One region of the Blastococcus sp. SYSU DS0552 genome, then DNA from elsewhere that is predicted to be linked to it. Evidence: riboswitches for the same ligand, from Rfam matches in the RefSeq annotation. Region 1 holds a riboswitch; each other region holds the start of a gene.
What was found. Region 1 has a riboswitch for cyclic di-AMP ahead of ACI8AG_RS18335 (aggregation-promoting factor C-terminal-like domain-containing protein). Riboswitches for the same ligand answer to the same signal wherever they lie in the genome.
Positions count from the first base shown of each region.

Region 2: linked by a shared signal. The riboswitch ahead of ACI8AG_RS00555 (hypothetical protein) and the one ahead of ACI8AG_RS18335 (aggregation-promoting factor C-terminal-like domain-containing protein) in region 1 are both predicted to bind cyclic di-AMP.
Region 3: linked by a shared signal. The riboswitch ahead of ACI8AG_RS00305 (C40 family peptidase) and the one ahead of ACI8AG_RS18335 (aggregation-promoting factor C-terminal-like domain-containing protein) in region 1 are both predicted to bind cyclic di-AMP.
Region 4: linked by a shared signal. The riboswitch ahead of ACI8AG_RS15025 (murein hydrolase activator EnvC family protein) and the one ahead of ACI8AG_RS18335 (aggregation-promoting factor C-terminal-like domain-containing protein) in region 1 are both predicted to bind cyclic di-AMP.

Region 1 is NZ_JBJHAB010000023.1:23,884-30,877, forward strand. Features, by position in the region: gene ACI8AG_RS18330 (hypothetical protein) at 1-241, opposite strand, end outside; gene ACI8AG_RS18335 (aggregation-promoting factor C-terminal-like domain-containing protein) at 484-1,359, opposite strand; cyclic di-AMP (ydaO/yuaA leader) riboswitch at 1,570-1,696, opposite strand; gene ACI8AG_RS18340 (class I SAM-dependent methyltransferase) at 1,814-2,470, opposite strand; gene ACI8AG_RS18345 (GNAT family N-acetyltransferase) at 2,517-3,518, opposite strand; gene ACI8AG_RS18350 (SDR family NAD(P)-dependent oxidoreductase) at 3,559-4,398, opposite strand; gene ACI8AG_RS18355 (flavin-containing monooxygenase) at 4,398-5,885, opposite strand; gene ACI8AG_RS18360 (TetR/AcrR family transcriptional regulator) at 6,024-6,677, shown strand; gene ACI8AG_RS18365 (SMP-30/gluconolactonase/LRE family protein) at 6,687-6,994, opposite strand, start outside.
Region 2 is NZ_JBJHAB010000001.1:101,440-108,433, reverse strand. Features, by position in the region: gene ACI8AG_RS00565 (protein kinase domain-containing protein) at 1-1,223, opposite strand, end outside; gene ACI8AG_RS00560 (SDR family oxidoreductase) at 1,457-2,203, shown strand; gene ACI8AG_RS00555 (hypothetical protein) at 2,226-3,134, opposite strand; cyclic di-AMP (ydaO/yuaA leader) riboswitch at 3,391-3,538, opposite strand; gene ACI8AG_RS00550 (bifunctional 3'-5' exonuclease/DNA polymerase) at 3,706-5,370, opposite strand; gene ACI8AG_RS00545 (MerR family transcriptional regulator) at 5,546-5,968, opposite strand; gene ACI8AG_RS00540 (alpha/beta fold hydrolase) at 5,967-6,779, shown strand; gene ACI8AG_RS00535 (DNA-directed RNA polymerase subunit alpha C-terminal domain-containing protein) at 6,840-6,994, opposite strand, start outside.
Region 3 is NZ_JBJHAB010000001.1:49,631-56,624, forward strand. Features, by position in the region: gene ACI8AG_RS00290 (ATP-binding cassette domain-containing protein) at 1-889, shown strand, start outside; gene ACI8AG_RS00295 (ABC transporter permease) at 886-1,719, shown strand; gene ACI8AG_RS00300 (MFS transporter) at 1,735-2,964, opposite strand; gene ACI8AG_RS00305 (C40 family peptidase) at 3,136-4,302, opposite strand; cyclic di-AMP (ydaO/yuaA leader) riboswitch at 4,317-4,470, opposite strand; gene cobA (uroporphyrinogen-III C-methyltransferase) at 4,617-6,269, opposite strand; gene ACI8AG_RS00315 (energy-coupling factor ABC transporter ATP-binding protein) at 6,266-6,994, opposite strand, start outside.
Region 4 is NZ_JBJHAB010000014.1:93,905-100,898, forward strand. Features, by position in the region: gene ACI8AG_RS15000 (acyl-CoA carboxylase subunit beta) at 1-1,289, shown strand, start outside; gene ACI8AG_RS15005 (DUF3145 domain-containing protein) at 1,474-1,974, opposite strand; gene ACI8AG_RS15010 (hypothetical protein) at 2,431-2,643, opposite strand; gene ACI8AG_RS15015 (maleylpyruvate isomerase N-terminal domain-containing protein) at 2,758-3,651, shown strand; gene ACI8AG_RS15020 (TVP38/TMEM64 family protein) at 3,585-4,334, opposite strand; gene ACI8AG_RS15025 (murein hydrolase activator EnvC family protein) at 4,367-5,593, opposite strand; cyclic di-AMP (ydaO/yuaA leader) riboswitch at 5,604-5,759, opposite strand; tRNA gene ACI8AG_RS15030 (tRNA-Ile) at 5,920-5,993, shown strand; gene ACI8AG_RS15035 (heparin lyase I family protein) at 6,395-6,994, shown strand, end outside.

The DNA.
Region 1 (6,994 bases):
GCATGGCGGCGATCGAGGTGCGCTGCGCGGTCACCATCTCCTTGACGGCGCGCAGCTGGGCCGCCGACATCGCCCCGGGCGGGCTGGGCAGGGCCGGCAGCGGGAGGCGGGACGTCGCATTCCCGGCGAGGTTACGGGCGCGGTCGGAGAAGAACCGCAGCTGGTTCACGAACTCGTCGATCGACCGCCCGACGATCCCGCTCTGCGGGGTGGTCCGGTCGGCGTCGTCGGCCTCGGTCATCGCTCCCCCTCCGTGCACGCTGCACCGACCTTAGGCCTGGAGCCGAGGCTCGGCTGCGCTGAGCCGACCCCGGGCATTGGAAGCTCTACCTGCGTCCTCGGGGCCGACGACGCAGGTAAAGCCTCCAATGCCTCAGCGGGGACGCCCCCGTCCGAAGACCACCCCGAGCGTGGTGACGTGCTGGAACGGCCTCGCCGCAGGGTCCCGCCCCGCGCGGGCGAGGGGCGGGGGCAGAGGCCCGCTCAGTACCAGCCGGTGGCCTGGGAGTGCGACCACGCGCCGCACGGGGAGCCGTAGCGGTTGTTGATGTAGATCAGGCCGGCGTCGATCTGCCGGTAGCCGTCGGAGGTCTTGGCGATGCCGGTCCCGGCCCAGGTGGAGTCGAGGAACTGCGCGATGCCGTAGGCGGTGCTCCGCGGGTTCTGGGCGTTCGGGTTCCACCCGCTCTCCTTGCCCCACAGGCTCTCCAGGCAGCTGAACTCGCTGCCCGAGCCGCCGAGCTTGCCCATCGCGTACTCCTGGAAGGAGCCGGCCGGGGCCGCGGCGGCCGGCGCGGGAGCGCTCCGGGCAGGAGCCGGAGCCGGGGCCGGGGCCGGGGCCGGGGCCGGGGCTGGTGCGGCCGGCGCCGGGGTGCGGGCGGCCTGCTCCCGGGCCGCCTGCACGCGGGCGGCCTCCTCGGCAGCGGCCTTGCGGGCGGCCTCCTCGGCAGCGGCCTTGCGCGCGGCTTCCTCCTCGGCGGCGCGGCGGGCGGCCTCCTCGGCGGCACGGCGGTCCAGCTCGGCCTGCTCGGCCGCGGCCCGCGCCTCCGCCGCGGCGGCCTGCTCGGCCGCGCGCTCGCTGCGGCTCGCGGCCAGCTGGCCGAGGGTGTCGGCCGCGGCCACCGTCACGTCGGGCGCGGGGGTCTCGTCGGTGATGCCGAGCTGCTCGGCGACGCTGACGGAGGCCAGCTCCGGCTCGGCCTGGGCGACCGGCTCGTCGGCGACGACGCCGTTGGCCAGCAGGCCGCCTGCCGCGGCGACCGCCAGGAGCAGCAGCGCGGAACGGCGGACCGTCTTCGTCGAACGGCGCCCGGTCGTGGGGCGGAGAGCACGGGTGATCGAGGTGGCGCGAAGGTTCATGGGGAGGAACTGCTCCAGGGGCAGGGGGCGGCAGGGCCGGCGACGGCGGCGGGAACTGCTGCGGGGATGGTCGAGGGGCAGCGGTGTCGGGCGTACGCCCGGGCGCTCAGCGCGGGGAAGGCGCGCGCGAGGCTCCGTACCGGCTGCGGTTCCGTGCAAGGTGGGCCCGCAGGCTCGCCATGCGGCGGCTCTCCGTTTCTTCCGTCGTGCCGCCTACCGGGTTAGCTGACGGATTCGGGCGGGAAGCGGCCCTACCCGCGCCAGGACGTGCCCCGGCGCGCGATTCACCCCAGTACTTCGGTGGGTCCCCGGCTCGCCCTCGGCGGGCGACTCGGCGGCGCCCGGCGGACCTCCCCCGGATGGGGAGAGAACGACCGGCCGGGCGGGACCCACGGTAACCAGCGTTATCCGTTCGTGACAATCCCCTGGCGGGAAAAGGAACGGGAGGTGACCGTCAGGGGAGCCGCCAGACCGTGGTCCGGCGCACCGGCACCGGCCCGGTGGGCGACGGCTCGGTGTCGGGCACGTCGTAGACCGCCAGCGCTTCCAGCCGGTCCTCGGGGAGGTACACCCGCCCGGGATCACCGATCAGCACCTCGGCACCGCCGGCCCGGGCCGCCTCGAGGAAGGGCAGCACCCGGTCGGTCATCTCCCGGTCGTAGCAGACGTCGCCGGCGAGGACGACCGCGACGTCGGGCGGCTCGCCCCCGAGCACGTCGCCGGCGGGCGTGATGCCCGAGGTGCCGTTCCGCTCGGCGTTGACGGCGATCGCGGTCAGCGCGAACGGGTCGACGTCGCTGGCGAGCACCGCGGTCGCGCCGGCCAGGACCGCCGCGACCGCGACCAGGCCGCTGCCCGCCCCCAGGTCCAGCACGGTGCGCCCGGCCACCAGGCCGGGGTGGTCGAGCACGTGGCGGGCCAGCGCCTGGCCGCCCGGCCAGGCCGCGGCCCAGAACGGCGGGTCCGTGGAGGTGCGCCCGTGCTCGGTCTCCATCGCCTCCCACAGGGCGACGACGTCGGCGGCGACCAGCAGCTCCACCTCGGGCACCAGGTCCGGCCGGACCGGCCGGGTGTGGGCGCGGACGAACTCCGCAGGGATGGAACGGTCCACCCCGGCAGTCAACCGCACGCGACCCGGGGCGGTGGGACCGCCCGGCTCAGAGGCGGGTCGACCAGGACGACAGCGCGCCGGCGGGGCGGAAACCCAGCGCCTCGTTGACCGCGACCATGGGCGTGTTGCCCTCGGAGTTGTAGGTGCTGATCCGCCGGACGCCGGGGAACCCCGCTGCCAGCTCCCGCAGCACGGCCGCCTTCATCCGGGCGCCGAGCCGGTGCCCCCGGTGCTCACGGAGCACCAGCGTGCCGCCCTGGTGGGCGAGCGCCGGCTGGGCGAGCGGGATCTGCAGGTCGGTGAAGCCGACCAGCCGGCCGCCGATCACCGCGCCCGCGCTGAGCACCGTCCGGCCCCGGGCGACGTGGGTCCGCTCGTACTCGCGGATCCGGTCCCCGTCCCACTCCTCCTCCCCCACCGGCAGATCGCCGTGGGGTGCGTCGGTGGTCATGCGCCGCTCCAGCAGCGCCCGGTCGGCCAGCAGCGCGTCCGGGGTGCGGTCCCGCCAGGTGACGATCTCGTACCCGGCGCCGGCCGCGGCCTCGAGCGCCCCCAGCCGGTCCTCGTCGACCGGCAGCACCAGTTCCCGGCGGGTCTCCACCAGGTCGCAGGACCAGCCGTGCCGCTCGGCGAAGGCGCGGCCCGGCGCCCCGGGGCCGGGCTCGTCCACCTCGCTCACCAGCGAGCTGCGGCCGTGCGCGGCGGCGAGTACCCGGGCCTCGGCCAGCAGCGCGCTCCCGAGGCCACGGCGCCGGGAGGCCGGGTGCACCGCGAGGTCCACCACCGCCAGCGTCGGGTTGTCCTTGCGCGGGAGGATCAGCCGGAGCGCGCCGGCGACCGCGCCGTCCACCAGGGCGGCCCGGTGGGTGCCGTCCCGGGAGCCACCGGGCGCGACGAGCTCCCACCCCAGCGCGACGTGCTCCTGCGCCGGCCGGGGCGGGTCCTGCGGCCGGGCGGCCCGGCCGGAGGCGGCCCACACCTCGCACCAGGAGGGGAAGAGGTCGTCGTCGGGGCCGAGCTCGACGATCCGGCAGGAGGGGTCGGTCACGTCCCCGTTCTACTGCCACCGGCAACCCTTTTCCCGGTGCTCAGCCCCTCGGCCGCGCCGCGGTCGCCCGGCGAGCGATCAGCCGCCAGTAGGTGCCGGGCAGCAGGCGGACCAGCACGTCGGGCACCGTGGCGGTCCAGCCGATCAGCAGCCGGGGGCGGCGGCGCTCGACGGCTGCCACGATGCGGGCGGCGGCGTCCTCCGGCGGCATCCGCAGCAGCTTGCTGAACTGCGCCCGCCCCTTTTCGTACTCCTCCACCGAGACGCCCGCGCCGGTGCGGGCGCTCTCGGCGATCCGCGTCCGGATCCCACCCGGGTGCACGACCGTGACGCCGATGCCGTCGTCGGCGAGCTCGTGACGGAGCGCCTCGCTGAACCCCCGGACGGCGAACTTGCTCGTCGCGTACGCGACCTGCCCGGCCGGGGCGAAGATGCCGAAGACGCTGGAGACGTTGACGACGTGGGCGCCGGGGTGGGTCTTCAGCACGGGCAGCAGCATGTGGGTGAGGCGGACGACGGCGCGCAGGTTCACCGCCAGGACCCACTCGAAGTCCGCCAGCCCGATCTGGTCGAAGCGACCGCCCAGGGCGACCCCCGCGTTGTTGACCAGCAGCGTGGTCTCGGGGTGCTCGGCCACCAGCGTCCGGGCCACCCGCGCGGTCGCCTCGTCGTCGGCCAGGTCCACGACGTGCGTCGCCACGCGCAGGGCCGGGTGGTCGGCGGCGATCCGACCGGCCACCGCCGCCAGCCGGTCGGCGTCGCGGTCCAGCAGCACCAGGTGGCTGCCCCGGTCGGCCAGCTGCACGGCCAGCGCCTCGCCGATCCCGCTGGCGGCGCCCGTGACGACCGCCGTCCCGCCCGCGAAGGCGTAGGGCCCCATCAGGCCACGACCCGATCCGCGTGGGCGGCTGCGGGCACGCGCGGCTGAAAGGTCATGCCCTCGTCCTCGAGCGAGCCCCGGCGCATCATGGCGACGTCCCGCAGGTAGTTCTGGTGCAGCCGCCAGGGTGTGCGGCGCCCCTGCTGCGGCAGGCCGGCGAGGCTGCGCTGGACGTAGCCCGCCGCGAGGTCGAGGAAGGGCGCTCCCCCGCCCTCCGGGGGGGCGACCGGCGTGGCCGACGCGTAGCCGTGCTCCTCGAGGTGGTCCAGCAGGCGGCAGACGTAGCGGTTGACCAGGTCGGCCTTGAGGGTCCACGAGGCGTTCGTGTACCCGATGACCATGGCGAAGTTGGGCACGCCGGAGAGCATCATGCCCTTGTAGGACACCCGCTCGGGCAACTCGACCGGCTCCCCGTCGACCACGATCCGCATCCCGCCGACCGGCAGCAGGTTCAGGCCGGTCGCGGTGACGACGACGTCGGCCGCCAGGTGCTCGCCCGACGTCAGCTCGATCCCCTCCTCGGTGAACGTCGCGATCCGGTCGGTGACGATGGACGCCGCGCCCCGGCGGAGGGCTCGGAACAGGTCTCCGTCGGGCACCAGGCACAGCCGCTGGTCCCAGGGGTCGTAGGGCGGGTTGAAGTGCGTGTCGACGTCGACCCCCGGCAGCTGCTTCTGCGTCATGCGACGGATCAGCGAGCGGACCAGGGCCGGCCGGCGCCGGCTGAGCTGGTAGAGCGCGGTGCTGGTGAGCACGTTCTTCCACCGCACGACCGAGTAGGCCACCCGCTCCGGCAGCCGCGCCCGCAGCTTCTGCGCGATCGGGTCACGGCCGGGCAGCGACATGACGTAGCTGGGCGTGCGCTGCAGCATGGTCACGTGCTCGGCCTGCTCCGCCAGGTTGGGCACCAGCGTGACCGCGGTGGCGCCGCTACCGACGACGACGACCCGCTTGCCGGTCAGGTCGATGCCCTCGGGCCAGTGCTGCGGGTGGAGAAGCTGCCCCCGGAAGCGCTGCTCGCCCGGGAACTCCGGCCGGAACCCCTGGTCGTAGCGGTAGTAGCCGGAGCAGACCGACAGCCACGTGCACGTGAGGGTGACCGTCTCGCCGGTGTCGGCGCGCGCGGCGGTGACCGCCCAGCGGGCCTCGGCGCTCGACCACTCCGCCGACACGACGCGGTGGTGGTAGCGGATCCTCTCCGTGACGCCGTACTCGCGGGCCGTCTCCTCGATGTACCGGCGGATGGTCGGCCCGTCGGCGATCGACTCGGGCTCCCGCCACGGGCGGAAGGAGTAGCCCAGGGTGAACATGTCCGAGTCCGACCGGATGCCCGGGTAGCGGAACAGGTCCCAGGTCCCGCCCAGCGCCGCCCGCGACTCCAGCACCGCGTAGCTGGTCCCCGGCCGCTCCCGTTCCAGGTGGCAGGCGGCACCGACACCGGAGAGCCCGGCGCCGACGATCAGGACGTCCACGTGCTCGGTGGTCATGCCAGCACTCTCCGGTTCGCTCCGCCGGGCCGTTCGGCCGCACCCCGCGCCGCGGGTGGCCCGCCGACGCTATCGACGCAGTGTCGAGGGAGTCAACGGGGTGTCGAGTCGGGGCCGCGTGCGGCTATCCTCCGCTCCGTGCCGGCTGCCGCGAGTCATGTGCCCGCTGCTGGGCGGGGACGGCGTCCGGTCCGGCCCTCCGGCGACGACCGGGAGCTCGCGATCCTCACCACCGCCGAGCGCCTCCTCGCCGAACGGCCGTTGGCGGCCATCTCGGTCGACGACCTCGCGCGCGGCGCCGGCATCTCCCGCCCGACGTTCTACTTCTACTTCTCGTCGAAGGACGCGGTACTGCTCTCGCTGCTCGATCGCGTCGTGGCCGAGGCCGACACGGCGATGCGCCGGGCGTTCGACACCCCGGCGGCCGGGGCGCGGGACGGCTGGGCACGCGCGATCGGCGCCTACTACGACACCTTCCGGACCCACCGTTCGCTCACCGTCGCCTGGGCGCAGGCCCGCTCCACCAACGACGAGGTGCGCGCGCTGTGGTCGGCGGTGCTCGAGCGCTGGGTGCAGCGTTCGGCGGCGGCGATCGACGCCGAGCGCGCGCGGGGCGCCGCGCCGCCGGGGCCGGCTGCGCGCGACCTCGCCGTCGCCCTGACCTCGATGAACGAGCGGGTGCTCTACGCCACCTTCAGCGGGGACGGCCCCGCTGTCGCCGAGCAGGACGTCGTCGAGGTCCTGCTCGGCATCTGGCTCCCCGCCGTCTACGGCACGCCGGCGCCGGACTGATCCCGGCCGTCAGACGGCGACCGTGGCCACCGTGCTGCCGGTGAGGCTGCCGAACCACAGGGTGCCGCCGGACTCGCGCACCCCGGTGAGCATCTCGAACCCGGGGATCTCCCCGTTGAACCGGTGCACCGTCGCCCCGTGCTCGTCGACGGCGAGCACCCCCAGCGTCCGGCCGGGGCTGGGCTGCAGAGCCGGCGGCAGCGCGCTCAGCAGCGCCCGCAGCGGTGCGGGCAGCCGGTGGATGGCGGCCAGCGCCGCGACGCGCGGGCTGGGGAGGGTGATCCACACCAGCCCGTCGGATCCCAGCGCGATGTTGT
Region 2 (6,994 bases), on a different contig from region 1:
AGGCGGGTCACCGTGCCCGGGGCCTGCTCCGCGGTCGCGTCCTCCTCCTGCCGCACCGTCAACCCGAGCGCGCCGAGTTCAGCGGCCACCTCGGCGGCCGGGCGGCCGAGGTACTCCTCCGGCGCCAGCACGACGCCCGCGGCTGCCGAGGGGGTCGAGACGGCGCCGGCGGACCGGCCGGCGCCCGCGTCCCCACCCGGATCCGGGATGATCCACAGGGCGCCGCCCCCGAGCAGGAGGAACGCCGCCAGCGGCGTCGCGACGGCCAGGGCCGGACGACGGCCGGCCCTCCCGGGCGCCGCCCGGGTGCCCCGGGACGGGGGGCGCGCCGCCCGCACCGGGCGCGTGACCAGCGGCCGGCGACCCGGTGCGGTCCCCGCCGGTCGGTGGATCGCCTCCTCGATGGCCGACAGGAAGGCGCCGCCGTCCCGCGGCCGCTGCGCCGGGTCCTTGACCAGGGCGGCGTCGATCAGGGCGCGCACGCCGGGCGGCAGCTCGGCGGGAAGGGGCTCGGGGTGCTCCTGCACCTGCTTGAGCGCGACCGTGACCGGGTTGTCGCCGTCGAAGGCGGCCTGGCCGGCCAGCGACTCGTAGCCGACCAGACCGAGGGCGTAGACGTCGCTCGCCGGGCTGACGTGCTCGCCCCGGGCCTGCTCGGGCGACATGTACTGGGCGGTGCCGACCACCTGCCCGGTGCCCGTGATCGGCGCGCTCCCCGCCGACCACGAGATCCCGAAATCGGTCAGCTTCACCGTGCCGTCCCGGCCGAGCAGGATGTTGGCCGGCTTGACGTCACGGTGGACCACGCCGGCCCGATGGGCCTCGGCCAGCCCGGCCGCCGCCTGCCGCAGCAGCGAGAGCGCGGCGGCGGTGTCCAGCGATCCCACCTCGGCCAGCCGAGCCGACAGCGGGGGCCCCTCCACGAGCTCCATCACCAGGTAGGCCAGCCGCTCGCCGGTGTCCTCGGCGGTCGTCTCCCCGTAGTCGAGGACCGCGGCGATGTTGGGGTGGCTCAACGCCGCCGCGTGCCGGGCCTCGGAGCGGAAGCGCGCCGCGAACACCGGGTCGTCGGCGTACTCGCTGCGCAGCACCTTGACCGCCACGGACCGGTGGAGCTGCAGGTCGCGCGCCCGCCAGACCTCACCCATCCCGCCGACGGCGATGAGCTGCTGCAGCTGGTAGCGGCCGTCCAGGCACCGTCGGCTGGTTCCGGCCGTGGTCACTCCCGAGTCCCCTCGTGTCGGTGCCGAGAGGGCGCCTCCGCGCTCCCCCGTACTCGTACGTCCTGCAGGTGTGCCCGCCCGGAGGGGGTCTGAACCCCGGCGGAGCCGACGAGGTGGAACCCATCCGGCCCCACGCGCCGCCGCGGTGCCGGCCGCGGATCCGCCTGCGGGCTCTCGTACCGTGCGTGCCGGCCGGCCGCAGCGGCCTGCCGCACCGAACGACAGGAGCACCCATGAACACCGGCGCCGTCCTCATCACCGGCGCGAGTTCCGGCCTGGGCGAGGAGATGGCCCGGCAGTTCGCCGCCCGCGGCCACGACCTGGCGCTCTGCGCCCGGCGCACCGATCGGCTGGACGCCCTCGCAGCGGAGATCCGCCCGGCCACCGGCCGGCGGGTGGAGACCGCGGCGCTCGACGTCACCGACGCCCAGACCGTGCCCACGGTCTTCGCCGCGTTCGCCGCGGCGTTCGGCTCGATCGACCGGGTGGTCGTGAACGCCGGCCTCGGCAAGGGAGCGCCCCTGGGCACCGGCCGGGCCGAGGCCAACCGCGAGACGGCGATGACCAACTTCGTCGGCGCGCTGGCGCAGACCGAGGCGGCGCTGGAGATCTTCCGCCGCCAGGGCCGCGGGCACCTCGTGCTGATCTCCTCGATGTCGGCGCTGCGCGGCATGCGCCGGTCGATGACCACCTACGCCGCCACCAAGGCCGGGGTCGCGTCCCTCGCCGAGGGGCTGCGGGCCGAGCGGATCCCCGGCCTGGACGTGTCGGTGATCTACCCCGGCTACATCCGGTCGGAGATGAACCAGCACGTGCAGCAGCGGACCCGGTTCATGGTGGACACCCCGACGGGCGTCCGCGCCATGGTGGCCGCCATCGAGGCCCGGCGGGCCACGGCCTACGTCCCCGCATGGCCGTGGGTGCCCATCGGGCTGGCCATGCGGGTGCTACCGCTGTCCGTGGTCCGCCGGCTCACCTAGGCACCGCCGCGGGGCGGCGGGGTCAGTTGTAGTTCACGTGCACGTGGTCGAAGTGGTTGGCCGTCGCGCTGCCCCGGTTCTCCATCGCCTGCCACGATCCGCCCGGGGACGAGAGCATGCGCTGCTGCCAGATCAGGTAGTCCACGCCCAGCTCGGCCCAGTGGGCGCGGTGGTAGGCGACGATCGCGTCCCCGAGGGCGGCGTCGGACATCACCATGTAGTCCAGCGCCAGGCCCGAGGGGTGCCCGCCCGGGTCGGCGGCGCTGGCCCGGGTGCCGCCGAGGGTGATCCCCGCGGCGCCGGGCACGTTGCTGACCACCGCGTCGGCCGCGGCCTGGGTCTGCGCCTTCACGCTGCCCGCGGTGTTGGAGATCCGGGCGACCGCCGTGGCCGCCACGGAGGCGGCGGTGGTGGCGGCGGCCCGGGCCTCCTGCGTGGGCGTCGCCGCGGCGGGGGGCGCGGCCGCCCGCTCGGCGGCCCGGGCCTCCTCCGCGGCCTTCTCCTCGACAGCCTTCGCCTCGGCCTCGGCGCGGGCGGTGGCCTCGGCCTCGGCGCGGGCGGTGGCCTCCGCCTCGGCCGCCTGCCGGTCGAGCTCGGCCTGGTCGGCCGCGGCCTGGGCCTGCTGGGCCGCGACCTGCTCGGCCTCGCGGCTGCTGCGGCTGGCCGCCAGGTCCTGCAGCGGGGCGAGGTCCTCGGCGACGTCGACCGGGCCGGAGCGGGAGGTGAGCCCGAGCTCCTGGGCGACGCTCACCGACTGCGAGGTGCCGGCCTCGGCCTGGGCGCCCGGGTCCACGCCGACGAGGGTGTTGACCAGGAGGGCACCGGCGGCGGCGACCCCGAGGTAGAGCGCCGGACGGCGGAGGCCCGAGGGCGGGCGACGGCGGAGGACGAGCGGGCCACGACGGCCCGAGGTGGTGGTGCGGGGATCCATGGGTTCGGGGTGCTCCGTTGGTGCGGCGGGATCGGCCGGGCGAGGCGGACCGCGAGGGATGCGGGCTGCGGACCGGCGCCGGGTCGCGGGGCCACCGGGCACCGGCGGCTCGGCCGGCGGTTCATCGGTGGCGGGGGGCGACCGGCGGGACGCCGGGTGCGCGTGCGGTCAGGTCCGGGGACGCACCGGGGGGCGGCGGTGCCGGCGGGCGCGGGGTGGTGCGGCGGTGCAGGGGCGCGCCATGCGGCGGCTCTCCGTTTCTTCCGTCGTGCCGCCTACCGGGTTAGCTGACGGATTCGGACGGGAAGCAGCCCTACCCGCACCGGGACGTGCCCGGTGCGCGATTCACCCCAGAACTTCGGTGGGTCCCCGGCTCGCCCGCAGCTCGAAGGCGGCGGGCGACTCGGCGGCGCCCGGCAGACCCTCCCCGGATGGGGAGAGAACGATCGGCCGGGCTCCGCCACGGTAACCGTCGTTATGCAGTCGTGACAATGCGGAAGCGGTCACTTCCGCAGATCGTGACGCGTGTCGCGCCACGTCTCCTGCCCCGTCGGTGGTGTATGGCAGGCCGTCAGCCGGCGTCGGCCCAGGCCCGGACGACGGCGACGTCCAGCGGGAAGTCCACCGGGAAGGCGCCGAACAGCAGCCGCCCGGCCGTGGTGGCCGCGGCGCGCACCGCCTCGACCACGTCGTCGGCCAGGTGCTCGGGGGTGTGCACGACCACCTCGTCGTGGAGGAAGAACGCCAGGTGCGCCCGGGTCTCCAGCGGCCCGTCGCCGCCCAGCCGCCAGAGCCGGTTGCGGAGGTCGGCCAGCCAGCACAGCGCCCACTCCGCTCCGGTGCCCTGGACGACGAAGTTGCGGGTGAACCGACCCCAGGCGCGGCGAGCGCGGTCGCGGTCCTCCCGGGAACCGGCCTGCTCCGCGGCGTCGCCGAGCCCGTCCGCCCGCTGCGCCCAGGCCGCGCTGGGCGACGGCGACCCCCGGCCCAGCAGCGTGTGCACCACCTCGCCGCGTTCGCCGGCCCGGGCGGATTCCTCGACCAGGCCGATGGCGCGCGGGTAGCGGCGGGCGAGCCGGGGCATCATGCGGCCGCTCTCCCCGCGGGTGCCGCCGTACATGGCCCCGAGGATGCCCAGCTTGGCCTCCGCCCGGGTCGCCACCGCGCCACCGGCGACCATGCCCGCGTAGAGGTCCGAGGCCCGCGCCGCCTCGGCCATCGCGGTGTCCGCGCTCATCCCGGCGAGCACCCGGGGCTCCAGCTGGGCCACGTCGGCGACGACGAACCGCCAGCCGTCGTCCGCGACCGCCGCGGGGCGGATCAGCGTGGGCACCGAGAGCGCACCCCCGCCGTTGGACGCCCACCGACCCGTGACCACCCCACCCGGCAGGAAGGCGGAGCGGAACCGCCCTCCCTGCACCCAGGCCTCCAGCCAGCTCCAGCCGTTGGCCGTGAGCAGCCGCATCAGCTTCTTGTACTCGAGCAGCGGGGGGACGCACGGGTGCTCGAGCTGCTCGAGGGTCCACGAGCGGGTGTCGGCCACCGGGAGGCCGGCCTGCTGGAGTGCCCGCAGCAGCTCGGCCGGCGAATCGGGGTTGAGCGACGGGGTCCCCAGCGCCGCGCGGATCTCGCCCAGCAGCCGCTCGAGCACCGCGGGGCGCCCACCGGTTCCCGGGCGCGGGCCGAGCAGGTCGGTGAGCAGGCGCTCGAGCACGTCGGCCCGCCAGGGCAGGCCCGTGTGCGTCATCTCGGCCGCCACCAGGGCGCCCGAGGACTCCGCGGCCAGCAGCAGGGCGAGCCGGCCCGGCCGCGCGGAGGCCGCCACGGTCACCTGCTGGCGCTCGTGCTCGGCCAGGGGGTCGAGCCGGTCCGCCGGGTCGGCCAGCGGGAAGAGGGCGGACTCCGGCGGCGGGCCGGGCTGCAGCACGTCCCACCCAGGGGTGTCGTCCCCGGCGAGCAGCTCCTGGGCCGCGAACGGGGACCGCCGCAGGATCGCGTGGCCGAGCCGCAGGTCGGTGCAGCGCTCGACGCGGACTCCCGCCGCCAGCAGCGCGGGGTACCAGCGGGTGGTGTCGTCCCACACCCAGCGGACGGGTGCGGCAGCGGCCTCCCGCTGTGCCACGACGGCGGGCAGCCCCCCGGCCGCGACGCGGGTGACCGACCCCGTCGACCCGTCGTCGACGAGCTCCGTCATCTCCACCGCGGACTCGCGGCGCCGGAGCAGGATCCGCTGCACGCCCGCAGTGTCGCCGACGGAGCCGACCGATCCGCCGGACGGCCCCGACGCATGTCCCCGGTGCGGGAGCGCGCGAGGACGGCGGCCGGCGCGACGCGACGCGACGCGACGATGGAGCAGGGGGTGCTCGTCGCGACAGGCCGCCATCACGACGGACCCACGACGTCGAGCAAGGTCAGCGCCCGGCGTCCACCCCCGCCGCCTGCAGGTAACGGCCGAGGGCGGCGCTGTTGTCCTGCAAGCAGGCGATCCGCGCGTCGATCTCGCGCCGAGTGGCCACGAGGGTCGCGATGAGGTCGGGGCAGGGCTCCAGCTCGGGCCGCTCGCCCCGGGCGCATGGCAGGACGTCGCGGATGACCTCGGTGGACAGACCCGCAGCCAGCAGCCCTTGGATCTGGCTGACCGTCAGCGGCGCGTCGCCGGGGAACTCCCGATAGCCGTTGGCCGCGCGCGCCGGGGTCAGCAGCCCCTGCTCCTCGTAGTAGCGCAGGGCTCGCGGACTGGCGCCCGTCCGCCGAGCCAGCTCACCGATGCGCACGGCGCTCTTCCCTCCGCCCTTGACCTTCACGTCGACGTCAGACTTTACGGTCGCCGCCATGTCCACCGATCAGCGATCCCTGCGCCTGCCCCGCGCGGCCACTCCGGCCCTGCCCGCTGTCGTCACCGGCACGGGACCGGTCCTCCTGCTCCTGCACGGCGCCGGCGGCAGCCCGCAGGACAACTACCCGTTCCTGGACGACCTGGCTTCCGACCACACCGTCGTAGCGCCCTACCTCCCCGGCACCGCCCCCGCTCCACTGCCCGATGGACCACTGGACGTCGACCCGGTCGCCGACCAGGTCGTCGCCACCGCGGACGCCGCGGGGGTGGACACCTTCGCCCTGTCGGGCTACTCGCTCGGCAGCGCCCTCGCGATCCGCGTGGCCGCCCGACACCCGGAGCGGGTCACCGCGCTGGTTCTGACCGCCGGCTTCGCTGCCGCCCGCCCGTCGCTCGCGGCGACCAGCCGGCTGTGGCAGCGGCTGCTCGAGCAGGACCCCGTCGGCGCCGGCTGGTTCGTCGCGGCCCTGTTCCCCGGGGATGCCGCGCTCCACGCCCTCGGCCGGGACGCCACCGCCCAGCTGGCCCGGGACGTCACCGAGCACCTACCGGCCGGCGCACGCGCGCAGGTCGAGCTGGTCGGTCGCGTCGACGTCACCGCCGACCTGCCCCGGTTGGCCGCACGCCGTCTTCCGGTCACGCTCCTCGTCCCCACGCGCGACCGGCTGGTCGACCCCGCACATTCCGCAGACCTCCAGGCCGCCCTGCCGCACGCGGTCCGACACGAGCTGACCACGGGTCACGACGTCGCCGGCGAGGCCCCGATCGCCTGGCTGCAGATCCTTCGAGCCGCGGGCACGACGCCCTGATCCCCCGCGGCGCCCCCGAACCGACCACCGCCCCCGCCGACCCGCCCGTCCGGGAGGCGCCTAGCCGAGCAGCCGGCGAAGACAGCGGACGGGCGTGGCGAGGACGGCCCGGGCGACGTGCACGCCCAGCCGCAGCAGGTCGGCGTAGTCGGGCGGACGGACGGTGGCACCCGCCCCTGGCCGGCCGGGAGACGGCCGGTCGTCCGTCGCCACCC
Region 3 (6,994 bases), on a different contig from region 1:
GAGCATCTACGGCGTCCTGGGGCCCAACGGGGCGGGCAAGACGACCACCATCCGGATGCTGGCCACCCTCGTCCGCCCCGACTCGGGCAGCGCCCGGGTGCTCGGGTACGACGTCGTGGCCGAGGCCGACGCGGTGCGCGCGCAGGTGAGCCTGACCGGGCAGCTCGCGTCGGTCGACGAGGAGCTGACCGGGCGGGAGAACCTGGTGCTGCTCGGCCGCCTCCTCGGGCTGTCCCGCGCCGGGGCCCGGGCGCGGGCCGACGAACTGCTGGACGCCTTCGGCATCGCCGCGGCCGCGGGCAAGCTGGTGAAGCACTACTCCGGGGGGATGCGGCGCCGGCTGGACATCGCGGCCAGCATCGTGGTCACCCCGCGGCTGATGTTCCTCGACGAGCCGACCACCGGGCTGGACCCGCGGTCGCGCAACCAGGTGTGGGAGATCGCCCGCGCGCTCGTGGCCGAGGGGACGACGATCCTGCTCTGCACGCAGTACCTGGAGGAGGCCGACCAGCTCGCCGACGGGATCGCGGTGATCGACCGGGGACGGGTGATCGCCGAGGGGACCCCGGCCCAGCTGAAGGCGTCGGTCGGCACCGGGGCGCTGCACGTGCGGCTGCTCGACCCGGCCCGGCGCGCCGAGGCGGCCGCGGTCCTCGAGGGCGCGCTCGGCTCGGTCGCCCTGGAGCCGGACCCGGCGGCGCTGTCGGCCACCTGCCCCGACTCCGCCCGGGCCGCCGCCGGCGTGGCCGAGCTGGCGCGGACCGGCATCGGCATCGCCCACTTCTCCCTCGACCAGCCCAGCCTGGACGAGGTCTTCCTCGCCCTGACCGGCCGCGGCGCCGAGGACCCACCCGGAGCGGCACCGACCCTCGAGGAGCGGACGTCATGAGCACGGCGACCACAACCACCGACGCCGACGCCGCGGCCGTCCGCCGGGCGATCGCCGGCCGCGAGCGGCCCCCGCGGCCCGGACCGCTGTCGGCGGCCCTCACGTTCGGCTGGCGGGGGATGCTCAAGGTCAAGCACGTCCCCGAGCAGCTGCTCGACGTGACCGTGACGCCGGTGATGTTCCTGCTGATGTTCACGTACCTCTTCGGCGGCGCCATCGCGGGCTCCACCAGCGCCTACCTGGACTACACGCTGCCCGGCCTGCTGGTCATGTCGGTGCTCTTCACGACGGTCTACTCCGGCGTCTCGCTCAACACCGACCTGACCAAGGGCGTCGTCGACCGATTCCGCTCGCTGCCGATCTGGCGGCCCGCGCCGCTGCTGGGCTCGCTGCTCGGGGACAGTGTCCGGTACGTCGTGGCGGGCACGGTCATCATCGTCGTCGGCGTGCTGCTGGGCTACCGCCCGGACGCGGGGGCGGCCGGCGCCGTGGCGGCGCTGGCCTTGGTGGTGGTCTTCTCGTTCGGGCTGTCGTGGGCCTTCTCGGTGCTCGGCCTGCTCATGCGGAGCCCGAACGCCGTGATGAACGCCGGCTTCATGAGCATCTTCCCGCTGACCTTCCTGTCCAACGTGTTCGTCGACCCGGCCACCCTGCCCGGGCCGCTGCAGGCCTTCGTCGAGGTCAACCCGATCTCGGTGCTCGCGACCGCGTGCCGCTCGCTGATGGACGGCGCGCCGGACGGTGTCTCGATCGGCGTCTCGCTGGCGGTGGCCGCCGCCCTGGCCGCGGTCTTCCTCCCGCTGACCACCCGGCTGTACCGCAGCCGCTGAGCCCGGCGGCCGGGATCAGGCGGAGCGAGCCCCCACCGTTGCGGGGCGGGGGGCCTCGCGAGGGATGGCCAGCCCACCGAGGAGCCCGGCCGCGAGCACCGCGGTGCTCACGCCGAACGCCACCTGGAAGCCGGCCACGTCGGTGAGCCAGCCGGCGATCAGGGGCCCGGCGATGGCACCCAGGTCCGCCGACATCTGGAACACCGCGACGACCCGGCCGCCCCGCCCGGCGCTCAGGTCGCCGACCAGGGCCGCCGGGGCGCTGGCGAGCAGCGAGGCGGCGAGCCCGAAGACGGCCATGGACAGCAGGAAGGCCCAGAGGACGGGCGGCAGGACCAGCACCGCCATGGCCGCCGTCGCCAGCGCCGCGCCCACGATCAGCGAAGGCCGGCGTCCCCAGCCGTCCACCAGTCGGCCGGATCGGAGCAGGCCGAGCGCCTGCGCGACCGAGCCGACGAGCAGCCCGGCCCCCGCCCAGGCCACGGTTCGGCCCAGCTCCTCGGTGACGTAGAGCGGCACCAGGGAGTTGCGGACGCCGAACAGCACCCAGCCGACGCCGAAGTTGGCCAGCAGCGCGGCCAGGTAGACCCGCGAGCGCAGCGCGCTGCCCAGCCGGACCGGGCCGGCGTCGAGGTCGGGGCCGGCGGCGTCACCCGCCGGGGGCGCGGCCGGGTCGGGCTCGGCGGTGCGCAGCAGCGCGACGCCCACCGCACCGGCCACCAGTAGGAACCCGGCGTAGAGGAAGAACGGCAGCCGGGGGGAGAGCTCCGCCAGCAGCCCGCCGGCGGCCGGCCCGGCGATGCCGCCGAGGATGAAGCCGCCCTGCCAGGTGGCCGCGGCCCGCCCGCGGTGCGACGGCGGGGCCACCCGCAGCAGCAGCGAGAGCGCCGCGACGGTGAACATGGCGCTGCCGATCCCGCCGGCGGCCCGCAGCCCGAGGAAGAGCGGGAAGGACCCGGCCAGCCCGGCGAGACCGGTGGTGACGGCGACGACCACCAGCCCGGAGGCGAGCACGAGCCGCTCGCCGAACCGCTCGACCAGGGTGCCGCCGCTGAAGGCGGAGACGAAGCGGAAGAACGCGAAGGCGCTGACCGCCAGCCCGACGGCGGTGGTCCCGACCCCGAAGTTGCGGGCGAACAGGGGGATCGCCGGGGCGACGATGCCGAAGCCGAGCGCCACGACGAAGGCGATGACCGCCAGGACCCTGACCTCGCGGGGCAGCTCGCCCCGTGTCCCCACCCGCACGAGAGGCGATCGTCGCACGTGCGGTGGCCCGACACGCACGAGACACCCGGGGGGGGGGGGGGGGGGGGGGGGGGGGGGGGGGCGGCGGGGGGGGGGGGGGGGGGGGGGGGGGGGGGGGGGCGCGGGGCGGACGGACCGCCCCGCGCGCCCGGGTGTCTCAGCCGGCGGTCGTCAGCCGGCGATCCGCCGGGCGCTGTTGTAGCCGCCCATCGAGTCGATCGACGCGACCTTCACCGGGACACCGGACGTGGCGGCGTGCACCATCTGGCCGTTGCCGATGTAGATGCCGACGTGGCTGACCGGGCTGTAGAAGAAGACCAGGTCACCCGGCTGCAGGGCGGAGCGGGAGACCGGCGTCCCCATGGTCGACTGCATGCGGCTGGAGTGCGGCAGGCTGATGCCCGCGGCCGCGTAGGCGTACTGCACCAGGCCCGAGCAGTCGAAGGCGTTCGGGCCGGCGGCCGCCCACACGTAGGGGTCGCCGATCTGGGCCATGGCGGTGTTCACCGCGGTCTGCGCCGCGCCGCTGCCGCCGGACACCGGCGCGGGCGGCGCGGGGGCGGGGGCCGGGGCCGGAGCCGCGGGGGCCGGGGCGGGAGCCGCGGGGGCCGGGGCGGGAGCCGCGGCTGCGGGAGCCGGGGCGGCGGCCGGCGCCTCCTCGGCGGCCTGGGCTGCCTGGGCCGCGGCGGCCTCCTCGGCGGCGTGCCGCTCGGCGGCGGCGCGGGAGGCTCGCTGTTCCTCGGCGCTCAGCCGGTCGAAGTGCGCCTGGTAGACGGCGATCTCCTCGTCGAGGCGCGCCCGCTCGGCGTTCACGCGGTCGACCTGCGCCTGGGCGTCCGCCGCGGCCCGCTCGGCGTCCGCACGGGCGCGCTCGGCGTCCTCGCCGGCGGTCCGGGCCTCCCCGAGCACGCCGTTGTTGTGGGCGGCGATCGTGTCGAGCAGGCCGACCCGGTCGATCAGCTCCGTGGGCGAGCCGCTGGTCAGCATCGCCGTCACGGTGTCCAGCCGGTCACCGGTGTACGCGCTGCGGGCCACCGTGCGGACGCGGTCCTGCGCCTGGGCCAGGGCGGCCTGCGCGGCGGTGAGCTCCTCGGCGGCCGCGTCGGCGGACGCCTGCGCCGCCTTGAGGTGCTCGCGGGTCTCGTTGAAGCGCTCGGTGAGCACCTCCAGGTCGTGGGCGCGGGCGGCGACGAGGTCCGCGGCCTCCTGGGAGGTGGCCGGCTCGGGGTCGGCGACGGCGGGGAGCGGCGCCAGGACGACGCCACCGGCGGCCACGAGGGCCAGCAGGGCCCGCCGTCCGGTGATGCGGCGGTGGGCAGGGCTGAGCGAACTCGCCATGTTCGGCGGGTCTTCCTTTCTTCCACGGCCGCCTACCGGGTTAGCTGACGGGTTCGGGCGGGAAGTCGCCCGGCGGCGGACGGCCCGTGCGGGCCGCTCGTCGCTTCACCCCAGGTGGTGCGTTGGGTCCCCGGTCCGGGTGCCGGACGGATCCGGCGGGTGGTTCGGCGGCGTCCGGGCGGCTGTCACGGGTCGAGTGACGAGAGGGTCCGTCCGGACGGGCCCACGCTAGGTGCCGATCCGGCGGATCACCATGCCTGGGGACGACTTCGTCCAGCACCGTGGCCGACCGTCCGGCGGGCGTTCACGCGCAGTCACCGACGCGCCGTGACACGCCCGCGGTCGGCTGACGTGAGGTGGACCACCTCGCCGACGACCCAGACCGCCGGGGGGCGGACTGCGTGCTCGGTGAGGGTGGCCGGGAGGTCGGCCAGGGTGGTGCGCAGCGACCGCTGGGTGGGGGTGGAGCCGTCGGTGACGACCGCGACGGGGGTGTCGGGTGCGCGGCCGTGCTCGACGAGGGCGGCGGCGATGGCGGGGGCGGTGTCGACGCCCATGAGGACGACGAGGGTGCCGCGCAGTGCGCCGAGGGCGGCCCAGTCGACCAGTGACTGGGGGTGGCCGGGGGGCAGGTGGCCGGAGACGACGACGAATTCGTGGGTGAGGCCGCGGTGGGTGACCGGGATGCCGGCGAGGGCGGGGACGGCGACGGCGCTGGTGATGCCGGGCACCACCTCGACGGGGATGCCTGCCTCGGTGCAGGCCCGCACCTCCTCGAAGCCGCGGCCGAAGACGAAGGGGTCCCCGCCCTTGAGGCGGACGACGCGGCGGCCGGCGCGGGCGTGGGTGACCAGCAGGTCGTTGATGGTCTCCTGGGCCATCGAGCGGCCGCGCGGCAGTTTGGAGGCGTCGACGACCTCGACCTCGGGGGGGAGCGAGGCGAGCAGTGGCTGGGGGCCGAGGTGGTCGGCGACGACGACGTCGGCGGTGGCCAGCGCCTGCCGGCCGCGCACGGTGATCAGCCCCGGATCACCCGGGCCGCCACCGACGAGGACGACCCGCCCCGGTCCGCCGTCGGACCGGCGGACCGGCAGGGTGCCGTCGGCGACCCCGGCGAGGACCGCGTCGCGGAGCCCGGCCGCCGCCCGGGGATCGGCCGCGTCGTGCACCGCCAGCACGAGGTCACCGGCGCGGCCGGTGACCGGCAGTTCGGCGCTGGCCGGCCCCGGGCCCTCGGCCCGCGCGCAGAAGATCCGGTGCCGGTCGGCGTCCCCGGCCACCGCGGCGTCGACGTCGGGATCGCCGGTCGCGGCCAGCGCGAACCACGCCCCGGCGAGATCCCCGGCGGCGTAGCGCCGCGGCCACCACTCCAGGTGCCCGGCGGTGGCGGCCGACTCCAGCGCCGGCGTCAGGCCCGGGCTGACCACCGTCACCTCCGCGCCGGCGGCGAGCAGGCCGGTCACCCCGCGGTGCGCGGTCGCACCTCCGCCCACGACGACCACGCGCCGGCCGGCCAGCCGCAGCCCGACCGGGTGCACGCTGTCGCCGGTGGGCTGGGTGGTCACGGGTCCTCCTGCTGCATCGGTGGGGGTGGTCCGGTGCGGGTCGGCGGTCGGGTCCGGCGGCCGCGCGACGGCGACGGTCACCCGGCCGCGCACCGTCTTCCCGACCTCGAGCACCCCGCCCCCGAGGAGCGCCGCCGCCTCGGCGACCGACGGGGTGCCCACCCGGTCGGCGACCGCGCCGGACGGTGTGGGCACGCGCACCCCGGCCAGCGCCTCGGCCGGGTGACCGGCGAGCGGCCAGCCGCGCCGGGCGGCGGCGTCCACCAGCCCCGGCTCGCGCACGCGCGTGTCCAGGGTTGCCAGCCGGACCGGCCCGGGCGGCCGGGGGAGGACGGCGTCGACGGCGGCGAGCACCTCGGCGGCGCTCACCCCGGAGGACAGCCCGATGCCGACGGTCCTCACGTGGGCACGCCGGGACGGTCGGGCAGGGCGCCCAGCAGCCCGGCGGCGTCCCGGGGGAGGGGGCCCTCGGGGAGCAGACCGAGCTCGCGCAGCCGGCCGCCGACCTCCAGCGCCCAGGGGCGGGACAGCCGCGCGCGGGCCAGCAGCTCGCCGTCGCCGAGGACGTCGTCCGGGGCGCCCTGCACCACCGCGCGGTCGACGACGACGGCCACCTCGTCGGCCCAGCGCAGCGCCAGGTCGACGTCGTGGGTGCTCATCACCACGGTGGAGTCGTGCTCCTGCAACCGGGACAGCGCGGCCAGCGCCTCGGTGACCGCAGAGGGGTCGAGCCCGGCGGTGGGTTCGTCGAGCAGCAGCACGCACGGCCGCATCGCCACCGCACCGGCGATCGCCACCCGCTTCCGCTCTCCGTAGGAGAGCTGGTGGGTGGGCCGGGCGGCGAGGTGGTCGACGGCGAGCAGGTCCAGGGCCTCGGCCACCCGCGCGCGCACCGCGTCCTCGTCCAGCCCCAGGTTGAGCGGGCCGAACGAGACGTCCTGCGCCACGGAAGCGGAGAACAGCTGGTCGTCGGGGTCCTGCAGCACCAGCTGGACGGTCTGCCGGTGCTGCCGCAGGCCGCGGCGGGTGTGCTCCAGCGGCACCCCGTCCACGGTCACCGCGCCGGAGACGGGCGCCAGCGCGCCGGACAGGCAGCGCAGCAGCGTGGTCTTGCCCGAGCCGTTGGC
Region 4 (6,994 bases), on a different contig from region 1:
TGCTGGCCGCCCGCGGCGCGGTGTCCGGCAGCCCCGCCGTCGCCTTCTGCACGGACGCCACGGTGATGGGCGGCGCGATGGGCATCGACGGCTGCCGGCACATCGTCGACGCCATCGACACCGCCTTGCGCGAGCGCGTGCCGGTCGTCGGGATCTGGCACTCCGGCGGCGCCCGCCTGGCCGAGGGCGTGACCGCGCTGCACGCCGTCGGCGAGGTCTTCGCGGCCATGGTCCGCGCGTCCGGGCGGATCCCGCAGATCTCCGTGGTGCTCGGGCCGGCGGCCGGTGGGGCCGCGTACGGCCCGGCGCTCACCGACCTGGTGATCATGGGTCCGGCCGGCCGGGTGTTCGTCACCGGACCGGAGGTCGTCCGCTCGGTGACCGGCGAGAACGTCGACATGGAGAGCCTCGGCGGCCCCGACACGCACGGGCGGCGCAGCGGGGTGGTGCACGTGGTCACCGACTCCGAGCCCGCCGCCCTGGAGACCGCCCGGCTGGCCGTCGACCTGCTCGCGGCGCAGGGCAGCTTCGCCCCGGCCGCCGAGGAGGCGGGGAACGACCTGGCGGCGCTGCTGCCCGAGCAGACCAACCGGGCCTACGACGTGAAGCCGCTGGTCTCCTCGGTGCTCGACGAGCCGGGCCTGGAGCTGCACCCCCGGTTCGCGCCCAACGTCGTCACCACCCTGGGCCGGCTCGCCGGGCGGACGGTCGGCGTGATCGCGAACAACCCGCTGCGGCTCGGCGGCTGCCTGGACTCCGCGTCGGCGGAGAAGGCGGCGCGGTTCGTGCGCATGTGCGACGCCTTCGGCATCCCGCTGGTGGTGCTGGTCGACGTGCCCGGCTACCTGCCGGGCGTGGGCCAGGAGTGGGACGGCGTCGTGCGCCGCGGCGCCAAGCTCCTGCACGCGTTCGCCGAGGCCGTGGTCCCGCGCGTGACGCTGGTGACCCGCAAGTCCTACGGCGGCGCCTACATCGCGATGAACTCCCGCTCGCTGGGCGCCACGAAGGTGTTCGCCTGGCCCGGCGCCGAGGTGGCCGTCATGGGCGCCAAGGCGGCGGTCGGCATCCTGCACCGGAAGAAGCTGGCCGCCGCCCCGCCCGGTGAGCGCGAGGCGCTGCACGCGCAGCTGGCCGAGGAGCACGAGCGGATCGCCGGCGGGGTCAACCGGGCGCTGCAGATCGGCGTCGTCGACGAGGTGGTCGAGCCGGCCCGGACGCGGCAGCGCCTCATCGAGGCGCTCGCCGGAGCACCGCTCGGTCGCGGGGCGCACGGCAACATCCCGCTCTGACGAAGGACCCCGTCCTCCTCACGCCTCGCACGCTCGGCGCGAGCCTCTGGACGGGGCGGTTCCAGTACCGCACCACGTGGAAAGGCCGTCCCGGCGCCGCTTCCCCGACGGCGCCCGGACGGCCCGCTCCAGGCTACGACGGCTCCCCGACCAGGCCGGGAGTGTCGTGCCCCGATCGTGACCTTCAGACGACCTGGTGCAGCCAGGTGACGGGGCTGCCGTCGCCGGCGTGCCGGTAGACCTCCAGGTCGGCGTCCCACGCGGCGCCCAGCAGCTGGTCGACGCCGTGCCGGAACGCCTCGACGGAGGACGCCGTCGCCGCGAGGTGCCGCAGCTGCTGCTCGGTGACGATGAGGTCGCCGTTGGCGCTGGTGGGCGCGCGGAAGACCCCGTGCCCGGGCACGTAGGACATGCGCTCGCCGTCGTTGCCGTGGCTGGCTTCCTCGGTCACCTCGAAGCGCAGCATCGGCCACGCGCGCAGCGCAGCCACCAGCTTGGCGCCGGTACCGGGCGAACCGGTCCACGCCACTTCGGCACGGTAGGCACCGTGCGCCGCGGGCTGCTCAGCCCACGACAGGGAGACCGGCGCGCCGACGACGCGTTCCAGCGCCCACTCGACGTGCTGGCAGAGCGCCTTCGGGCACGAGTGCACGAAGACGACACCCTGGGTTGACCGTCGCTGCACCGGGCACCTCCATCGACTCGATCGGTCTCGTCTTCCCCTACGGACCCATCGATTCGGTGACGCGCCGTTATCGGCAGTGGCGGAGCAGGGCTCCCGCGACAAGTTTGCACGATGGTGCCCCCATCGCGCCAGCCCGGCTGCGACTCCTGGGACGAAAGTGACAGGTGCGCTCGCCCGGCCGCCGGTGCACCGCTTTGTCGCTGGTCAGCGGCCAATACCATCTGTTACTGGCGGCGTCCACATGCGTCAGCGAATTCACAGCTCCGCCCGGTGGGCCGGAACCATACCGGTCCACGAGGGCTCGGAACGCGAGCGGCCGCGCCCGAGAGCATCGTTACTCGCCGTAGTCGGCGTCCGGGGTGCTCATCGGCCCCCAGACGCCTGCGACCAGCGCGTCCTTCTCGCCGACAACCACGGTGCGTAGTGTTAGAGCCACGCGGCGTGGACGCATCCGGCTCAGAAGTCCAGGACCCCCACCCGGTCGCCGCCGGTGCTCTTGACCCGGTACATGGCGACGTCGGCCCGGTGCACAGGTCCTCGACGTCGTCGCCCGGCTCGGTACAGGCCGGACCGCGGGCGGACCAGCACGGCCGGGACCGCCGGGTGCGACCGTCGTCCGCAGGCGTGGCCCCAGCCCGCTCGGCGGTCGCGCGCCGGTGTCTCGCTCACGGAAGGGCGATCGGTCCGCGCCCGCCGCCGCGTGACGGCGCGCTCACCCGGGCGGGTGACCGGCGCCACGGTGCGCCGTGCCTGCCTCGCGCGGCCTCCGGGTAGGGCCTCCGCGTGGGCGGACACCAGGGCATGGCCGAGGCGGGCCGCGACGCGGTCGCGGGGATGGTGCTGGACGCGTGGGACGCCTTCCTCGCGCAGGCGGAATCGGTGGACCTCGACCGCCGGTCCCGGCTCCCCGGGTGGCGGGCCCACGAGATCTGCGTGCACCTGGGCTGCTGGGACGACCACACCGCCCTGCCCGACCTCATCGCCTCGGCCCGGACCGGCGGCGCCGGCACGCCCCCCGACCCGGACGCGGTCAACGCTCGGGTGACCGCCGCCCACCGCGACGCCTCCCGGGCGGAGGTGCTGGCCGCCCTGCGCCGCAACCGCGAGGCGACGGCCCGCTACATGGCCGACGAGCCGGTGGAGCTCGACACCGCACCCGCGGTCTCGGTCGTCGGCCGGCTGCCGCTGCTCAGCGTCGTCCTCGGACAGGCCTACGAGCTCGCCGTCCACGGGCTGGACCTGGCGTCCTGCGGTGCGCCACCACCGCCTGGCCCCGTGTTGCAGTCAGGGCTCGCGGCGCTGACCGACGTGACCGGCGCACTGGCCGCCTCGTCGGGCATCGCCGGCCGCGTCAGCCTGGTGACACCCGACGGCGGCTGGGGGTTCACCGCGGACGACGACGGGTGGCGGGTGCGACGGGTGCCGCCGGGTGTCGTCGAGGGCCCGGCCGTGGAGGCAACCCCCGAGCTCCTGCTCGACGCAGCCGCCGGCCGGGTGAACCCGGTACCGGCCGTGGCCCGCCGCAGACTGAAGGTCCACGACGTGCCCGGGCTCCTGCAGCTGGCGCCGATCGTCCAGCAGGTGCCGGGCATCCCGGGCGGACCGATCCTTCAGCTGGCCGCCCGCACCGTGGGCGGGGCCGGCGGCGCGCTGGGGCGGTTCTTCGGCGGGCGCTGACCCGCGTCCTCGCCCACCTGCTCGCCGGTGCGGGATCGGTACCTCGACACGGCCGCACCAGCGAGCAGCAGCAGCACCAGCACGACGACCACCGGGGCGACCGTGGCGGTCGGCATCCAGGCGACGACCGCGCCGGCCGAGGCGCCGGCGCCCACTTGCACCACCGTGCCGGGTATCAGTCCGACGGCGGTGGCGACGCCGTAGGTCAGCGGCCGTACGGCGCTCAGGCCCGCCGCGTAGTTGACCAGGACGAAGGGCACCATCGGGACCACCCGGCTCAGCACCACCGCGACGAAGCCCCGGTCGCTGGAGAACCGGTCCACGCGGCCGAGCCGCGGCCCCGCCAGCCGCTCCACGGCCGGGCGACCCAGGCCCCGCGCGAGCCAGAACGCACCGGTCGCCGCCAGGAAGGCACCGGTGTAGGCGACCGCGAAGCCCGCGCCGAATCCCAGGACCGCTCCGGTCAGCGCCGCCAGCACCGACCGTGGGACGGGCGCGAGCAGGACCACCCCCTGCGCGGCGATCAGCAGCAGCCACGTCCGGAGGCCGCCGCCGTCGGCCCACGAGCGGACCTGCGCCAGGGTGGGCACGTCGACGGCGAGGGCGGCGACCACGCCGGCCGCGAGCAGCGCGACGAGGAGCCACGCCCGCAGCCACGGGCTCGCCCCCGCCGTCGTCCGCACGTGCTCATCTTGACCGATGGCGTCAACCAGCCTCAGCCGCAGCTGCCGCCGAGGGTGATGCCGCGCTGGGCCAGCCACGGCACCGGGTTGGACCGGTTGGCGTACAGGCCACCGAGGTGCACCTCGAAGTGCAGGTGCGGGCCGGTGGACTGGCCCCGGTTGCCCACCTCGGCGATCTGCTGCCCACCGCTGACGACCTGGCCCGGCGAGACGAAGAACTGGTTCACGTGCCCGTAGACGGTGATGGCCCCGTCGTGGTGCTGGATGGCGACGGCGAGGCCGAACCCGCTGGCCGGCCCGGCCTGCAGCACGACCCCGGGCTCCGGCGTGAAGATCGGGGTGCCGATCGGCGCGGCGATGTCCACGCCGAGGTGCTGGGTACCCCACCGGCTGCCGTAGCAGGAGGTGACCCGCCCCTGGGTGAGCCGGCCGGCCCCGGCGGTCGCGGGAGCCGCCGCCACGGCCGCCTGCTCGGTGGCCTGCTGCTCGGACCAGGCGGCGACGGGGTCGGCCGTGCCGCGGAGGCTGAGCATGCGGATCTCCGCCTCGCGCAGCTGCTCGTCCAGCGCCGCCTTCTCGGCGGTGAGCGCATCGAAGTCGGTCTGCGCGGCCGCGAGGAGGGCGTCGACCTCCGCCTGCATGCCCTGGGCCTTGCGCGCTGCGGCATCCCGCTCGGCGACGGCGGCCTTCGCCTCCTGGTCGAGCCGGGCCTCGCGGGCCTCGGCCACCCGCAGGTCCTCGAGCACCTGCGCGCGATCCTCACCGAGGAGGTCGAGCGTCGCGGCCTGCTGGAGGAGCTCCCCCGGGCCGTCGGCGTGCAGCACCATCTCCAGCTGCTTCATGGACTTGTCGCTGCCCATGTAGGCCTCCCGGCCGAGGGCGGCTACCTCACCCTGGGTACTCGCCACGGCCTCCCGGACGGCGGCGAGCTCGGCGGCGATGGCGTCGGCGTGCTCGCGGGCGCGGTCGAGCTCGGCCTGCGCGGCGAGCACGGCGCCGCTGGCCTCCTCTGCCCGGAGGGTGAGCTGCTGCAGGCGCTCCTCCGCGTCGCGCACGCGCTGCTCGATGTCGGCGACCTCCGCCTCGACGCGGTCGTACTCGCTGCGCGCGTCGCCCGGCGCGGCCGCCGCGGTCGACGTCCCGAGCAGTGCGAGCGCCAGCAGTGCGGTGGCGGCGGTGGCCGCCCGACGGGTGCGGCGGAGGGCCCGGCGCGCGGGCGCGGCCGGGACGTGGTGGCGCAGGTGGTGCGAGGTCGCCAAGGCGACGGTCTCCGTTCCTCTATCCGCCTACCAGGTCAGCTGACGGGTTCGGGCCGGAACATGCCCTACCTGCCTGCCCGTGGTGGCGCAGGCGGGATTCACCCCAGAGAACGTGGGTCCCCGGTCCCCGCGGCGGTGAGGCCGCAGAGTTCGGCGGGGCCCGTCCGAGCCCCCGGGTTTCGGGAGCGGGATCGGATGGGCCGCGAGAGACGGTACAAGCGGATCGCCCGAATGTCACAGGGGGGTAACGGACCTTGTCAGTTCGCCCCACCGACCCCAGGACGTGGCTGCGGCGCCGCGGCGCCGTCTGGCAGGCTGGCGGGTCCGGGGCGGTAGCTCAGCTGGTCAGAGCATGGGACTCATAATCCCTGGGTCGTGGGTTCGAGCCCCACCCGCCCCACCTCTCCCAGGCCCGCGGTGTCGTGCCTGGCGCTCGCGCCTCCCTGTCGGCGTGAGCAAGGACACGGCTCCCAATGGGTGTGGGCACCTCGGCGTCAGCGGTGCGCCACACCGGCGCCGCGGCCGGAAGGCGACCGGCGCGCCTGTGCACCGCCGCCTTCATGACGTGGCGTAATTGATGCGTGACAGAACGTTCAGCCGCCGTCGGTTCGACCGGTGGTGCCACCGCCGCAGCCCCGGACGCGGCGTCCGAGCGGCATCTGCAGCGCCTGCCCGGCTCTCCTCGAGGGCCGGTCTCGTGCTCGCCGTCGCCACCGCCGTCCTGACCGATGCCGGCGGCGGCGCCCATGCCGCCGACCGCCTCGTCCAGACCCCACTCGACCTGATCTGAGGACCGACGCCATGAACAAGCGCAACCTGGCCGTCCTGGCGGCCCTGACCCTGATCGGCGGCGCCGGACTCGCCGACGCCGTCCTGGCAGCCCCTCGGCCCGTCACATCGCACACGCAGGCCGCCGCCGTGCTGCTCGCCCCGGCCGATCTCACCGGCGAGGCCGTCGATCAGCGGGCTTCGCTGGACTGGACGGGGGTGCCCGGGGCCCGCGACTACCTCGTCATCGACGTCACCTCCGGCGCCGCCGGTCGCATCGTGGGCTCCACCGGCGCCACCGCCTGGACGTCGCCCCGGCTGCCGCTGTCCACCCCGCGGTACGCCTTCGTGGTCGTGCCGCGGGACCACGCCAAGGTGCAGGGTGAGCGGACGGAGCCGGTGCACATCTACCCCGGCGGCCAGCCGGCCGAGCCGACCACCCCGGCCGAGGCGGCCCCGGTCACCACGACGCCCCCGCCCGAGCCCACCACCACCGAGCCGCCGGCGCCGTCCACGGAGCCCACCACGCCTCGGACGACCACGACGCCGACGACCACGACGCCCCCGCCCGCGACCGACCCCGAGCCCGAGCCCGAGTTGCCCGCCGTCCAGCCCACGCGGGTCTGGGGCTAC